Regions from separate parts of the Thioalkalivibrio sp. ARh3 genome, predicted to be linked through region 1. Evidence: predicted binding sites of a transcription regulator. Region 1 holds the regulator's gene; each other region holds the start of a gene.

Region 1 (5,127 bases):
GGGGACATGGGGCATCTCCGAGAACGGGCAGGTATCCTCGGCGAAGATCACCGCGGTCGTGCCCGTACGAGCCATCTCCAGGATCAGCTGCTCGCGTTGTGCATCGCTCAGCCGCGCGATATAGCGCGCCTCGAAATCGCCGATGACCTGGATGCGGTTCGGCCTTATCAGGTTGAGGTGTCCGGCCAGGGGCAGGTCGTCGCCATCACCGCCGACCAGATTGCGGTCGGGAGCGGCCTGCTCGCCGTGCACATAGCGCAGATCCAGACGATTGCCCATCGCCTGGATCAGGGCCTCAACAGTGATATCGCGCGCGATGCCGCCCTCCCCCAGTGCCTCGTTCATCCGTGAACCTCCGGAAGAGGTTGCGTCAGCTGTCGGGACAGAACAGACACGGTGGGGCGCCCCATGTTCAGGCGTCGCCGAAGGCCCGGGTCAGTTCACGCTCCATGACCTCCGCGTCACCGGCTCGCCGCAGGGAAGCGATATTGTCGGGCTGAGAAAGTCCGCGAGCCAGCTGCGCCAGAAGATCCAGGTGCTCGCTGGTCGCCGCCTCGGGCACCAGCAGCGCGATCAGGATGTCCACCGGCTCGTGATCCATGGCGTCGAAATCGACGCCCTGATCCAGTCGCAGGACTGCGACCCGGGGGGCATCGAGCTCGGCCAGACGCCCATGGGGGATGGCCACGCCGTGTCCCAGACCGGTGGAGCCAAGCTTCTCGCGGGCAGACAGGGCCTCGAAGATGGCCCCACTGGCCGGGCCGGCGGATTCCTCGCCGCCGACAGCCAGCAACTCGCCCAGGGTCTCGAGCGCCCGCTTCTGACTGGAACACTCGGGCTCCAGGCGAATACGGTCGCGGGTGATCAGCTCGGCAACGGTCATTACGCTACAGGGCCTGCTCGCGGTTGCGCTGGGCACCCTCGGCACGGTGGTGGTCCTTGACCTTTTCCTTGTGCTTGATCAACTGACGATCCACCTTGTCGATCAGGCCGTCAATCGCGGCGTACATGTCCTCGTGACTGGCTTCGGCATGAATGTGATTGCCGCTGACCTGGAGGTTTGCCTCCGCCTTGTTGTGCAGGTTCTGGTTCTTCTCGTGGGTCAGCACCACGTGCACGTCGATCACCTTGTCGAAGTGACGCTCCAGCTTCGCGAACTTTTCGTTCACGTAGTCGCGCAGGGCGTCGGTGATATCCACATGATGGCCGGTCAGGTTGATCTGCATGGTCAGGCTCCTTTTTGCTTGTTTCCACTCGGCATGCTCGCCATCTGCCGGCGTTCGCTGGAAGACGGGATATGCATGGCCTCGCGGTACTTGGCCACGGTGCGTCGGGCCACATTGATGCCCCGATCCGACAGGATCTGGGCCAGTTTTGCGTCGCTTAGAGGCTTGTTCGGCGTTTCGTCACCGATCAATTCCCGAATCATGGCACGGATTGCGGTCGCCGAGCATTCGCCGCCATCGGCGGTGCCAACATGACTGGAAAAGAAGTACTTGAACTCAAATACCCCGCGCGGGGTATGCATATATTTCTGCGTGGTCACCCGCGAGATGGTCGATTCGTGCATCTCCAGGGCCTCGGCGATGTCGCGCAGGATCAACGGCTGCATCGCGACCTCTCCATGCTCCAGAAAGCCCTGCTGTCGTTCCACGATGGCCTGGGCCACTCGCAGGAGGGTGTCGTTACGACTGTGCAGGCTCTTCAGGAACCAGCGTGCCTCCTGCAACTGATCGCGCATGAACGCGCTGTCACGGGCATCGGAGACCTGCCGCACCATACCCGCATAGAGATCGTTGATGCGAATGCGCGGCGCAATCTCCGGATTCAGGTCCACACGCCAGCCATCGCGGTCATGGCGGACGTAGACATCCGGCACGACGTATTCCGAACTGGGCTCGCTGATCTGGGCACCCGGACGCGGGTTGAGGGTGCGGATCAGGTCCAGCGCCCGCGCCAGCTCGTCCGGGTCGCGCACCCCGGACTGACGCTGCAGGGCCCGGTAGTCCCGCTTGGCCAGGCTCTCCATGCCATTTTCCAGGATGGCTCGAGCCGCGTCGCGCGCCGGGGCATCCGGCGCCAGATGGCCCAACTGGATCTCCAGGCACTCGCGCAGGTCCCGCGCGCCTACGCCCAGGGGATCGCACTGCTGAATCCAGTGCAGTACCGCCTCGACCTCGTCGACCCCCACGGGTTCGTCTTCGCCCTGACTGATCATCTCCGCCAGCGCCTCGAGCTCACCGTCCAGATAACCATCCGGAGTGATCGCGTCGATCAACGCCGCGCCGATCCGCTGGTCGCGCGGGGTCAGGTGGCTCAGATGCAACTGCCAGAGCAAGTGGTCCTGCAGGCCCTCGTCCTCGCCGTCGGAGGTATTCTCCAGCGGATCGCGGTCGTCCAGGCCGCGCGGACTCGGGGCGGGCTCGTAGATGTCGTCCCAGCGGCTGTCGGTACTCAGCTCCTCGGGGATCACGTCATCGCCGGCCGTGTCGGCCTGCATGCGATCCCCCTCGACCAACTCGCCCCCTTCCTCCGGACGCTCGGTCGGGGCTTCCTCGCCCTCGTCTTCCACCTGCTCGAGCATGGGGTTGCTTTCCAGCGCCTGCTGGATCTCCGCCTGCAACTCCAGCGTGGAAAGCTGCAGCAGGCGGATGGCCTGTTGCAGCTGCGGGGTCATCGTCAACGTCTGCCCCAGCTGCAGATTGAGCCCGGGCTTCAGCATCGCGGTTTCAGGTCCAAGGTGACCATCAGAATCATCTTAAAAGGAGTCGTAGGTCCATGTGCACCAAGGCGGTTCACAGCCGAAAGTTATCGCCAAGATACACCCGGCGCACCTGGGGGTCGTCCAGCAGTTCCTGCGGGGTACCCGCGCTCAGCATGCGACCCTCACTGAGAATATAGGCCCTGTCGCAGATTCTCAGGGTCTCGCGCACATTGTGATCGGAAATCAGCACGCCGATTCCACGTTCAGCCAGGTGCCCGATCACGGCCTGGATGTCGCCCACGGAAATCGGGTCCACGCCGGCGAACGGCTCGTCCAGGCAGATAAAGCGCGGATCACCGGCCAGCGCCCGGGCAATCTCCGCACGGCGACGCTCGCCCCCGGACAGGGCAATCCCCGGGCTGTGGCGCACCGTCTCCAGCTGGAACTCCTCGATCAGGGCATCGCCGATGCGACGACGCTCGTGGCGATCGAGCTCGCGCCGCAGCTCCAGTACCGCCTGCAGGTTGTCCCACACACTCAGCCGCCGGAAGATCGAGGCCTCCTGCGGCAGGTAGCCCAACCCGGCCCGGGCCCGCGCGTGAATCGGCGCCCGGGTGATGTCCCGGTCACCCAGCGTAATACGACCACGATTCGGTCGGATCAGGCCCACCAGGCTATAGAAACAGGTCGTCTTGCCCGCCCCGTTCGGGCCCAGCAGCCCCACCACCTCTCCCGGGGCCAGGTCGACATCGACACGATCCAGCACTGTACGCTTGCCATAGCGCTTGGTCAGTTCGCGCCCGGCCAGATACCCGGCCATTGGAGCCGGTTGGCCGCCGGCCGCCGCTGACATGCTGGAGTCCACCTCGGTCATTCGTCGTCTTCGCGGGGCTGAATCCTGATCCGCACACGCTCGTCATCGGTCTCGCCCCGCTCGGCCTCGATGATGTCGGTCTCCAGGTCGTAGACAATGCGCTTGCCACGCGCCTCCTCGGCCGCCGTGACCACATGCGCCTGATCGGTCAGGATCACCCGGTCCTCGTTCAGGAGGTAATCAATCCGCAGTGCGGTGGCGATGCGCATCTCGCCCGTCTCCGGATCCGGCGACTCGAGCCGCGCGGGCTCGCCGTGGGCCTCCATCTCGTAGGGGCGCCGGTCGCGGCTGCGCACATAGACCTTGTCCGCCTCCAGCGTCATGTCCCCACGGACCACCACCACATCGCCGGTATAGGTACTCACCCCCCGGCGGTCGTCCATCTCTGCGTGATCCGCTGTGATCTCCACGGGGAGGGGCTGCTGCTGGGCGATGACCGGCGAGATCAGCATCAGCAAGGCACTTCCCATCAACACGGGCCACGCGAGCCGAGCGAGCGGCGACCCACCACGTTCAGTCATCAGCGGCTTCCTCCTCGCCTGACTCGCTGTAGAGTGTGTACACGTCATGGAACAGCTCTATGGTATCCCCTCGCGAGTCCACGCGCAGACCCGTGCCCCGCTGGAAAAAGCCGGGCTGATCAAGCGTCGAGAACGCATCGGACGTGGCGATCATGATGTCGGTCGCCACCGTCACGTCGGCGGACTCGATCACCGTGCGCACGCGTTCGGCACGCTCGGGCTGCACCCCTCGCGTGGGGCCGATCAGGTCCAGGGTCTCGTCCATGGGCCGGTGCAGCGCCTCGGGCGCGGTCCAGTGCCATTCGATACCGCCGGCGTCAAAGATATCCAGATCGGGGTCGTCGATCAGCTGCGGTCCATCACGGCCAAACTCGCGCAGCCGCGTTCCGCGCAGGCGGTGGCTCAGTTCGCCATCCTCGCCGGTCGCGTGCAGCGTGAAGCCCTCGATCTCCAGCGTCACCTCGCCCTCCGGCTCATGCTCGCTGGCAGCAGCGCCGGTCACCAGCGCCGCCATCGGCACCAGGATCAGCGCCGCCAGTCCGGCCGCCCATTTCATCCGTCAACATACTCCGCGAACAGTGCCTCCAGGCGCCCCTGGGCTGCCAGCAGGCCCTCGCAGACCTCGCGCACCGCGCCGCGCCCGCCAGGGGCCTGCGTGACCCAGTCGGCATGCCGCACTACCAGCGGGTGGGAATCCGCCACCGCGATGCCAAGGCCCACGCGGCGCATCGCCGGCAGATCGACGATGTCGTCGCCCACAAAGGCCGCCGCCTCGGGCGCATGCCCGGTCTGCTCCAGCAACTCGTGCAGTGCAGCCCCCTTGTCGCGCCGTCCCTGCACCAGATGCTGCACGCCGAGATCCCGCATGCGGTGCTCGACCACCCCGGAGGTGCGGCCGGTCAGGATCGCGACCTCCAGCCCCCCGTCCAGTGCCAGGCGGATGCCGTGCCCGTCGCGCGAGTGAAAGGCCTTGTACTGCTCGCCGGCATCCCCCATGAACAGGCTGCCATCGGTCAGCACGCCATCGA
Region 2 (5,127 bases), 810 kb from region 1:
GGCACTCGCGCCGGCGCCGGATCTGCTCCTGCTCCGGGCCGGCCACCCGCGAGTCGACCACGCGGGTATCGTGGGCGCCACAGGCCGGGCAGCGCATGGCAGGCCGCCGCTACGCCGCGTTATTCGGACGCGCCGTAGACCGGGAAGCGGCGGCAGATCTCGACGACCTTGTCGCGGGTCGCGTCGATCACCTGCTCGTTCTCGTGGTCGTCCAGCACGTCGGCGATCCAACCGGCCAGCTCGCGCGACTCGGCCTCGGTGAAGCCACGGGTGGTCAGCGCGGCGGTGCCGATGCGGATGCCGGAGGTCACGAACGGGGACTGCGGGTCATTCGGCACGGCGTTCTTGTTGACCGTGATGTTGGCGCGGCCCAGGGCGGCATCCGCGGCCTTGCCGGTCATGCCCTTGGACACCAGGCTCAGCAGGAACAGGTGGTTGTCGGTGCCACCGGAGACGATGTCGTAGCCGCGTTCGACCAGGACCTCGGCCATCGCGCGGGCGTTGGCAATCACCTGCTTCTGGTAGGTCTTGAATTCCGGCTCCAGGGCCTCCTTGAACGCCACCGCCTTGCCGGCGATCACGTGCATCAGCGGGCCACCCTGAGTCCCCGGGAAGATCAGCGACTGGAACTTCTTGTTCAGCTCCGGCTGGCCCTTGGTGATGATGAAGCCGCCACGCGGCCCGCGCAGGGACTTGTGCGTGGTCGAGGTGACCACGTGGGCGTGGTCGATCGGGTTCGGGTATTCGCCGGCGGCGATCAGGCCGGAGACGTGGGCCATGTCCACCATCAGGTAGGCGCCCACGGAATCGGCGATCTCGCGGAAGCGCTTCCAGTCGACCACGCGCGAGTAGGCGGAGAAGCCGGCGACGATCATCTTCGGCTGGTGCTCGGTGGCCAGGCGCTGGACCTCGTCGTAGTCGATCAGGCCCTCGTCGGTGATGCCGTACTGCACCGCGTTGTAGATCTTGCCGGAGAAGTTCGGCTTGGCGCCGTGGGTCAGGTGACCGCCGGCGTCCAGGCTCATGCCGAGCACGGTGTCATGCGGCTGCAGCAGGGCCATGTACACCGCCGCGTTGGCCTGCGAGCCGGAATGCGGCTGCACGTTCGCGTAGTCGGCGCCGTAGAGCTCCTTGAGACGGTCGATCGCGAGCTGTTCGACGATATCCACGTACTCGCAGCCACCATAGTAGCGCTTGCCCGGGTAGCCCTCGGCGTACTTGTTGGTCAGCACGGAGCCCTGGGCCTCCATCACGCGCGGGCTGGTGTAGTTCTCGGAGGCGATCAGCTCGATGTGCTCTTCCTGGCGCTGCGCCTCCTTGCTGATCGCGCCCCAGAGTTCGTCGTCGTAGCCGTGGATGCTCATGTCGATCGAAAACATTCGGATCTCCCGTTTCATTCATTCGTGGATTCGGTCTCCCGGCGCGCCGACTCGCCAGCGCAGGCCTGGGAAGGGGGAAACAAAGACGCGTAATGATAGGGGATGCGGGGCATTTTTTCAGGCGGCCGCCACGGCACGGCCCCGCCCCGGGTCCAATGGCGCTTGGCGCCGGACCGCGAATATTGCCTGTTTTTCATGCAGATAAACCGTATCCCCGCGTTCCCGAAAGCTCGACGGGACCGCAACGATGTCCGGCGCATACAACCCCGTGTCCCATTTCTTTACACCCGGCCCCGGCCGGGGAATCCCCGCCGACCGCGGCCCTCGACGCGTGCGGGGCACCACTCGCCCGAACAGGGGGCAAGCAAGGTGTCGCACATTTTTACGCCACCCCCCAGTCCAGTGCTGTGCGGCAGCGGGAGTAAGGGGTCTATCCATCTGTTTTTACGGATGCGTTCCCGAGACCAGCCCGGGTGGCATCGTTTCTGCATAGTCCTGGATGCAAAAGGATCCGGATGGGCCGGATCCGCGCAAGCCACCCAGGGGGCCCCTACCCAGGGAAGGTAAATTGAATGAAACCAACACGCTTCACACCCTATTTCGCGAGTGCGGCCCTGTTGCTGGGCCTGGGACTGTCCGGCGCCACACAGGCTTCCACGATCGACCCGCTGCTGGAGTGCTCCAGCCTGGACGGAGGCGTTGAAGATCGCGTCACCACCAACATTGGCTGTCAGATTCTCTCGCCGCTGGACGGGCATGCGAACGATCCCGTGGGGGGCGACCCCTCGAACTGGATCGTCAACACGGCCGGTGGCACGGGTTTTTTCGGCATCAGCAACTGGCAGTTCGACGGCCGCTGGGAGGATCCGAAGAAGGAAAATGACGAGAATAACGGAAACGATGAACCGCAGCCCCTGGAGTTCGACCCGGCCGATCCGACCCTTAACCTGGTCACGATGAACGGCGACGCCCAGGGCGGGACCTGGACGCTCGATCCGAGCTTTGTCTACGGCGACCTGTTGTTCCTGTTCAAGGACGGCGGCAGCACCAATCTGACCGGGTTCCTGATGACCGGCTACAGCGGCAGCTATCTCTCGCCGTTTATCGAACCGCCGTTTGACTTCCCGGGCGCAAGCCCCAGGGACATCTCCCACGTGAGCATCTATTACCGCCCCAACGGGGACATACCGGAACCCCACACCCTGCTCCTGCTGGGACTGGGACTGGGCCTGCTGGGCCTCGCCCTGCAGCGGAAATCGCGCAGGCGTTCGCAGGGCTCCCTGACAACCTGACGACACCCAACCAACACACCCCATCCATGATGGCGCCCATGTGGCGCCATCATTTCGTTTGGGCCGGCCGATCGTAAATGGCACACCTCAGCCGGACCTGTCCGGTTTTTTTACACCCCGCCCGCACCCGATGGCCGGCTCTGTCGCGCCTGCATCTGTAACCCGCTGTTTCAAATATACAATCGTCCAGCAGATCAAATATGGCACGGGGCGTGCTGTATTTCCGCTTGGTCAGTGCTGGCACTTTTGGATGACCCAGACCCCAGCCGCTTGACCAGGAACCATGGAGGGACTTTTGTCCCATGGAGGTAAGCCCGATGTCGTTCAAGCCCTTGCTCTCTTTGCTGGCCGGCACCCTGTTCGCGGCGAGCCTGTCGCTCTCCGGGGCCACTCACGCCGCGCTCCTCGATTGCACCACCCTGCCCGGCAACGTCGGTGATGCCATCACCGACAACCTCGGCTGTCAGATCCTGTCGCCCCTGGATGGCGCGGCAACCGACCCCACCACCGGGGATCCGTCTATCTGGCTGGTGAATACCGCCGGCGGTACCGGGTTCTTCGGGATCAACGACTGGCGGTTCGACGGCCGCTGGACCTCCCCCGGGGCAAACAGCGCGACCCTCGCCAGCTTCGATGGCAATCGCCACAGCGGGCAATGGAGCCTGGATTCCGGTTGGGACTACGGGGATCTCCTGCTGGTGTTCAGCCATGGCCAGGGCACCAACCTTGTCGGCTTCCTGATGACCGGCACGAGCGGTGAATACCGCTCGCCCTTCACCCAGCCGCCGTTCGATTACCCGGGTGTGGCTACGCGCAATATCTCGCAGATCAGTGTTTATTTCCGTCCGAGCAGGGACGGCACGATCCCCGAACCGACAACGGTGATGCTGATGGCCGCAGGGCTCGGTCTGCTCGGTCTGATCCTGCGGCATCACCGACGGCGCGGGCCCCGTTTACCCGCCTGAAGTCCCATCCAGCGGCTACCGACCACTGAACCGGGGGTGCGCCGCTCGGTCAGGCCCTCTGCCCGAACAAGGATGATCCTGAACAGCCCCCGGTATCCCGGCGCGCGGGTGCCGCCGCCCCGGGGCCGCGCACAACCCCGCCCCGAACGCGAACGTGCGATTTGGTCGGCATCTCCCTAGAATTCTCGGCACAGCCGCGATTCGTTCCCGGCACCAAACCCGGAGGGCGTATGAACCGATTCAGTGTGCCGAGGGTCAACCAGCGCTGGCTGCGCCGCCTGGCGGGCATACTGGCCATGGTCACCCTGCTGCTGGCGACTGCCGCGCAAGCCGAATCGCGTTTCATCAACATTGGCACCGGCGGGGTCACCGGGGTGTACTACCCGGCGGGCCAGCACCTGTGCCGCCTGTTCAACACCCGGCGCGACGAGCACGGGATGCGCTGCACGGCGGAGAGCACCGGCGGCTCGGTATTCAACCTCAACATGATCCGCTCGGGCGATATGGACTTCGGCGTTGCGCAGTCTGACCTTCAACACCACGCCTACCGCGGTACCGGGCGCTTCGAGGAATACGGGCCCACCACCCATTTGCGTGCGGTCTTCAGCCTGCATGCCGAACCGCTTACCCTGGTGGTACGCCCCGATGCGGGCATCGAGGGGCTGGACGACCTGCCCGGCAAGCGCGTCAACATCGGCAACCCCGGTTCCGGTCAGCGCATCCTGATGGAAGAACTGATGGAAGCACTGGGCTGGGACCATGACAGCTTCCGCCGAGTCGGCGAGCTGCCTTCCCGCGAACAGGCGCAGGCCCTGTGCGACAACCGCATCGACGCCTTTGTGTTCTCCGTCGGCCACCCCTCGGCCGCGATCCAGGAGCCCATTGCAACCTGCGACGCTCGGCTGGTCTCGATCGAGGGCTCGACGATCGACCAGCTGGTGGAGGAGACGCCCTATTACCTGCGCGCGGTAATTCCGGCCGGCACCTACCCGAACCAGGACGACGACATCCACACGTACGGCGTCGGTGCCACGCTGGTCACCTCGTCCCGCACCTCGGACCGCGCCGTCTACGAGATCACCCGTGCGGTGTTCGAGAACTTCGAGACCTTCCGCGGTCTGCACCCGGCGTTCGGGCCTCTGGAACGCGAGACGATGGTGGACGAAGGATTGTCGGCCCCGCTGCATCCGGGGGCCCAGCGCTACTTCCGTGAAGCGGGGCTGATCGAATGAGCGAGACCAGGGGGACAACGGGCGAGACCACGGAACCGCCAAACAACGCGGCCGAGACCGCTCAAGAGCTGGAGTTCGGCGCACGCCACCCGGGACGTCCCACGCGCACTCTCATCTGGCTGACCGCAGTCGCCTGGTCGCTGTTCCAGATCTGGATCGCCTCGCCCCTGGCCGACTGGCTGGACGTCTTCGTGGTCTCGGATACCGAAGCGCGTTCAATCCATCTGGCGTTTGCGATATTCCTGGCCTACCTGCTCTT
Region 3 (5,127 bases), on a different contig from region 1:
CCCCACCGACATCCTGAATTGGGAGAAAGAGGTGTTCGAGGGCGAGACGCAGTACGAGCCCGTCGAGATCGACGGGCGCGAGGCGCTCCACGCGAGTTGCGACAACAGTGCGTCCGGGCTGTACCTGAAGAAGACGATCGACCTCGAACGCACCCCTATCCTCGAGTGGAGCTGGCGCGTGGACGAGACATTCAGTGGCATTGACGAGACCACACGTGCCGGTGACGACTACCCGGCGCGCGTATACGTCGTGAAGGATGGCGGCCTCCTGCGCTGGCGCACCCGCGCGATCAACTACGTGTGGGCCAGCGAGAAACCGGAGGGTGCCGACTGGCCGAATGCCTACGCGAGCCAGGCCCGCATGCTCGCCGTGCGTTCCGGCGCGCCCGACGAAACCGGGCAATGGGTCACCGAGCGGCGCAATGTGCGCGAGGATTTCCGGCAGTTGCACGACCGCGAGATCGACACCATCGATGCCGTCGCGATCATGACCGACTGCGACGACACCGAACGCACCATCGAGGCCTGGTACGGCAAGATTCGCTTCCTCCCGGAATAGCCTCGCCCGCGATGGCGCCGGCCCAGCAGATCGCCCGCATCCTGCAGACTCCGCGCCCCTGCCACGCCCACGTTCACAGCTCGGGACAGGCACGTCCCCACCACGTGATTAACAGGGCCCACCCGGCACAGGAACGCATGGCTCGCACTTGCTGTGGGCTGTACTAAACTCCAGACAACTCCGAGCGCGACATTATTTCATAACCTCTGACTTCCCGAAGCCGCCGAGGCGGGCACCGCACCATGGATGGGCCGGCGGCAACCAGCAAGGAGCTCCCGATGTCCAGGTCCGACTCGGCACCTCTCCAGGCAAACGGGTCCTGGTATTCCGAATACCTGGCGCGCACCACGCTCCGCTCCTGGGTCGAGATGTCCTTTGTCTCCGCGACGCTCATTATTGTCGGGGGCCTCCTGCTTTCCTGGCTGATCCCCTACCTGGCGGGCGGTGCCGACCGCATCGTGCCGCACCTCTACTACGTGCCGATCCTGTTTGCCGCCGCGCGCTTTGGCCCAGGCGCCGCCCTGATCGTTGCGCTGGTGGCCGGTGTGCTGGCCGGCCCCCTGACCTACGTGGATGTCGCAACGGCCACCGCCCAGGAGACCGAACGCTGGCTGACGCGCACGGCATTCTTCGTTGGGATCGGGCAATTGATGGCCTGGCTGGTCATTCCCGCGCTGCGCCCGGTCACCGAGGAGCTGCGGCGCATGCGCCAGGAGTTCGACATTCGGCGAGGTCTGAAGCACAACGAGTTCTTTCTGCGCTACCAGCCGATCTACTCGATCCGCCAGCGCCGTTTTGTCGGAGTCGAGGCACTGATCCGCTGGCAACACCCGGTACACGGGGAGCTCACCCCGGCGGACTTCCTCGACGTGGCTGAGGATTCTTCTCTGATACACGATATCGGGGAGTTGGTAGTCGCCGAGGCCTGTCGACAGACCGAAGAGTGGAAGAACCACGCTCAGGCGCAGGGCCGCGAGCCCTGGTATACCGCGATCAATCTCTCCGCCCGGGACCTGATCCGCCCCGAACTCGCATACGATGTCGCTCGCGCGCTCAAGCGACACCACTTGCCGCCCGACCTCCTGACCATCGAACTCACCGAGACCGTGCTCGTGCTCGAGGACGCCAAACCCGCCCTCTCGGCCCTGAAGCATCTGGGAGTGCATCTCGCCATCGACGACTTCGGCACCGGGTATTCATCCCTCGCCTACCTCAACCGGTTTCCGATCGACACGCTCAAGCTCGACCGTCAGCTTGTTTCCAACCTTGGCCACGATCCCTCGGCCGCTGATCTCGCGCGAGGCATCGCACTGCTGGCCGGCTCACTTGGCCTGACGACCGTGGCCGAGGGCATCGAGACACGGCACCAGATCGAACTGAGCCGGGAACTCGGGTTCGACCGCATCCAGGGGTTTTACTTCGCCCGACCCCTGCAAGCGGACGAGGTCCCATCCCTGCTGCTGCTCGAGGCGGTTGACCCTGATAACCCCCCGACGCCGCGCAGCAGCCCTCACACAATGAACCCCAGCGGGCAAAGCCTCCGCCGGGGTCCTGGGAGATAGCAGGCGTAGTGCTTGTGCAGGTTACGAACCCTTCGCAATCTCGGCGAATTGCTCCCCGAGATCGCTGTCGTTGTCGATCAGGTAGGCAATATCCTGGTATTCCTCGACCGTCAGGTCCTCATCCTCAATCGCTGCCACCATTTCGTCGTTGGCTTCGTCACGCAGTTCCTGGGCGTCCTCGCCCTCCGCCTCCGCGATGTCGTCCGCGTATTCAGCGCGGATGTCCTGAGCGGCATGCGCCGCAGCCAGGAAGCTCTCCAGATCGCTTTCACTGACATCGTCGGCGGACATTTCGGGATCATCCGTCCATTCCTGCTCGAACACCGTCGGGTCCTCTGCGGCCGCCGTGCTCGCACCGCCCAGGGCAAGGCCCAGGGCCAGCGCGATCGAATATGCGGTACCGGTCTTGTGTCCCATCGTGCGCCTCCTGCTGCTTCAGATCGGTTGGCTTTTGATGGCCCGTCGCGATTGCTCGGGCCTTGGTCCAAAGCAAAGCAGGCTCCGTGCCAAAACGACCTGATCTCGGAAACTCGCGCCAGCAGGCGCTTTCAGCCTTAGGGCACCGCGGGCAAGTTGAACACCATCACACTTGCAGATGCGTCATTTCGACACATGCATCGCCTCGACCCGTGTCGCCACGACCCAGACACGAGGCGCTTTCGATACCGGTCTCATGGCGTCACAAACGCCGGTCATGCACGTGTCATGAGCCGAAATAGTCCCGCAGGAGTTGCGTCGTACGTGCAGCCGGGTCCTCGCGGACGCGGCGTTCTTCGTCCGCCAGGATGGTAAACAGGCCATCCAGCGCGTGATCCGTCACATAGCGGTCGAGATCCACATCCAGATCGGCCAGGCCGGGGATACGGCTGGCTGCATCGCGCAGCGGCTGGTACACCCGGTACACCCCGGCACCTTCCATGTGCTCGCGCACCACGGGCGCATAGCGCTCGCGCAGATCCGACTCGGACGCACCGCGCAGGTACTGGGTCGCGGCATCGTCATCACCGCGCAGAACCGCGTGAACGTCGGACGGGTGCATGTCGCGAATCGCATTCACGAACACCGGAGTCGCCTCGCGTGCGGCGGCCTCTGCGGCCCGGTTCATGCGCCGTTCGAGATCATCGACCTGGTTGCCCAGTCCGGCGCTGCGCAGCACATCCCCTGCCTGCCGCAACTCCTGCGGCAGACCGATCCGTATGGCCTGGTTGCCCCAATAGCCGTCCTCCCGCCCCGTGCGTTCCACGGTTCGTTCGGTGCCGACTCGAAGGGCCTCGCGGATCGCCTCTTCCGCCCGGTCTCCTCCACTCCCCTCGCCATTCAAGCCGAAGTCGCGGACATCCAGGCCTGCGCAGGCCGAGAGGAGAAACGGCAGGCACAGCAACAACAAGAGCGGCGAATGACGCATGCGGAAGCTCCGGGAAAAGGGTACGGACATGATACACCTCGCCCCACGCACACTCCGTGGCCGGTCCACCACATCCGGCACCGGGCGGCCCTTGCGATCCGCGCGCGCATGCCCAATCGTTACAATATGACCCGCCAATCGCGCCGCCGAACACGCTCCCGCAAGCGGCTGTACGCAGCCGCCCTGGTGATCGGCTTGCCGGTACTCGCGTTCCTCGCCTGGGTCACCTGGACCGAACAGCATCCGGAACAGGAGCGCGAACTGCGCCTGGAGGTCCAGGACCGCCTGCATGAATGGTTTCCGGAGATCATGGCGCTGCCCGATGACCTCCGCGGCTTTGTCCCGCGATCCTCGGTCTTCGATGATGACGTCCACCCCGAGGTCGTCATGCTGCACGGCCTCGACGAGCCCGGGGATATCTGGGACACGCTTGCACCTGCCCTCGACACGGCCGGCATCAATGGCTGGGAGTTTCGGTATCCGAACGATCAGGCGATTGATCGCAGTGCCGACCTCCTGGCCGAATACTGGGACACGCTGGATACCAACCAGCCGGTCATTCTGGTGGGGCACAGCATGGGCGGCCTGGTGATCCGCGACTTTGTCACCCGCTGGAGACACCCGGTCGACGAAGCCCCACGTGTCGAAGGACCGCCCATTGCGGGCGTGATCCTGGTCGCCACACCCAACCAGGGCTCTGACTGGGCACGCCTGCGGGTCTGGCTCGAGGTCCGCGAATGGCTCGCCGACATACGTGAGCAGCGCTTTTCGCTTTTCGCCGGGCTGCGCGACGGCACGGGAGCGGCCAAGATCGATCTGCGGCCCGACAGCGAATTTCTGGCGGATCTGAATCGGCGCCCCTGGCCGGAGGGTATCCCGGTACAGATCATCGGCGGCCTCGTGCCGGAACCGACACCGGCGATGGAGGCCAGCCTGCAGGCCCTGAGCGAGCAGTTCGGCATCGAAGACCTGCCCGAACGCATCGAAGACTGGTGGGAAGACACCAGCGAAGGCCTGGGCGACGGGGTCGTGCCGATCGAGTCCCTGTCACTGGAGGGCCACCCCGAACCCCTGATCCTGGAGGCCTCGCACCGCGGCCTGCTGGTGCCCGGTCCGCTGACGGAATACCCCCCGGCGATCGAACCGATCCTGCATATCCTGTTCGACTGGCGGGGCGAAGAACCGCCAGTCGCACCCGTCTTCCCTGAGCGGACGTCAGATGCCCAGCTCCCGCAGGACCTGGTCGATCCGCGGCACCAGATGCACATGCGGCGAGTCCTTGCGCACCAGAAGATGCATTGATGTCACATCCAGCACGTTCGACGAGGCCACCAGTCGCTCCAGCGAATCCGCCTCGTGGGGATAGGCCCGCTTCAGTTCCCGGATGGTGTGCTCGGTCACCTCGCTCATGTTGATCAGCACGTCGCCTTCGCCGGCCGCCAGACGCCGCAGGGTTTCCGAAAGCGTACCTTCGCGCTGCACGTCCAGGCCCTCCAGGTTGGCCTTGCCCCAGCCGTTGCCGGCGTAGTCCAGCACGCGGTATCCGGCAAAGTCCTCCAGGCGTTCCTTGGCCAGCAACGCATCGCGCTCGGGATGGTCCT

The links. The regulator sigma-54, encoded in region 1, starts transcription at its own class of promoters, with help from an activator protein. The targets are predictions, from matches to a motif close to TGGCANGNTNCNTGCTT.
Region 2: C995_RS0103860 (PEP-CTERM sorting domain-containing protein) is a predicted target of sigma-54. The motif match lies at 1,854-1,870, and genes of this name have one in related genera.
Region 3: C995_RS0105210 (DUF4168 domain-containing protein) is a predicted target of sigma-54. The motif match lies at 2,614-2,630, and genes of this name have one in related genera.

Annotation. Positions count from the first base shown of each region.
Region 1 covers NZ_KB897947.1:3,349-8,475, forward strand. The annotation lists gene hprK (HPr(Ser) kinase/phosphatase) at 1-345, opposite strand, end outside; gene C995_RS0100030 (PTS sugar transporter subunit IIA) at 413-883, opposite strand; gene hpf (ribosome hibernation-promoting factor, HPF/YfiA family) at 888-1,226, opposite strand; gene C995_RS0100040 (RNA polymerase factor sigma-54) at 1,229-2,722, opposite strand; gene lptB (LPS export ABC transporter ATP-binding protein) at 2,796-3,557, opposite strand; gene lptA (lipopolysaccharide transport periplasmic protein LptA) at 3,575-4,099, opposite strand; gene lptC (LPS export ABC transporter periplasmic protein LptC) at 4,092-4,655, opposite strand; gene kdsC (3-deoxy-manno-octulosonate-8-phosphatase KdsC) at 4,652-5,127, opposite strand, start outside.
Region 2 covers NZ_KB897947.1:815,505-820,631, reverse strand. The annotation lists gene nrdR (transcriptional regulator NrdR) at 1-97, opposite strand, end outside; gene glyA (serine hydroxymethyltransferase) at 120-1,379, opposite strand; gene C995_RS0103860 (PEP-CTERM sorting domain-containing protein) at 1,952-2,671, shown strand; gene C995_RS0103855 (PEP-CTERM sorting domain-containing protein) at 3,004-3,636, shown strand; gene C995_RS0103850 (TAXI family TRAP transporter solute-binding subunit) at 3,867-4,868, shown strand; gene C995_RS0103845 (TRAP transporter permease) at 4,865-5,127, shown strand, end outside.
Region 3 covers NZ_KB897948.1:79,985-85,111, forward strand. The annotation lists gene C995_RS0105200 (DUF3047 domain-containing protein) at 1-559, shown strand, start outside; gene C995_RS0105205 (EAL domain-containing protein) at 838-2,121, shown strand; gene C995_RS0105210 (DUF4168 domain-containing protein) at 2,143-2,538, opposite strand; gene C995_RS0105215 (DUF4197 domain-containing protein) at 2,825-3,526, opposite strand; gene C995_RS0105220 (alpha/beta fold hydrolase) at 3,635-4,828, shown strand; gene C995_RS13885 (ABC transporter substrate-binding protein) at 4,742-5,127, opposite strand, start outside.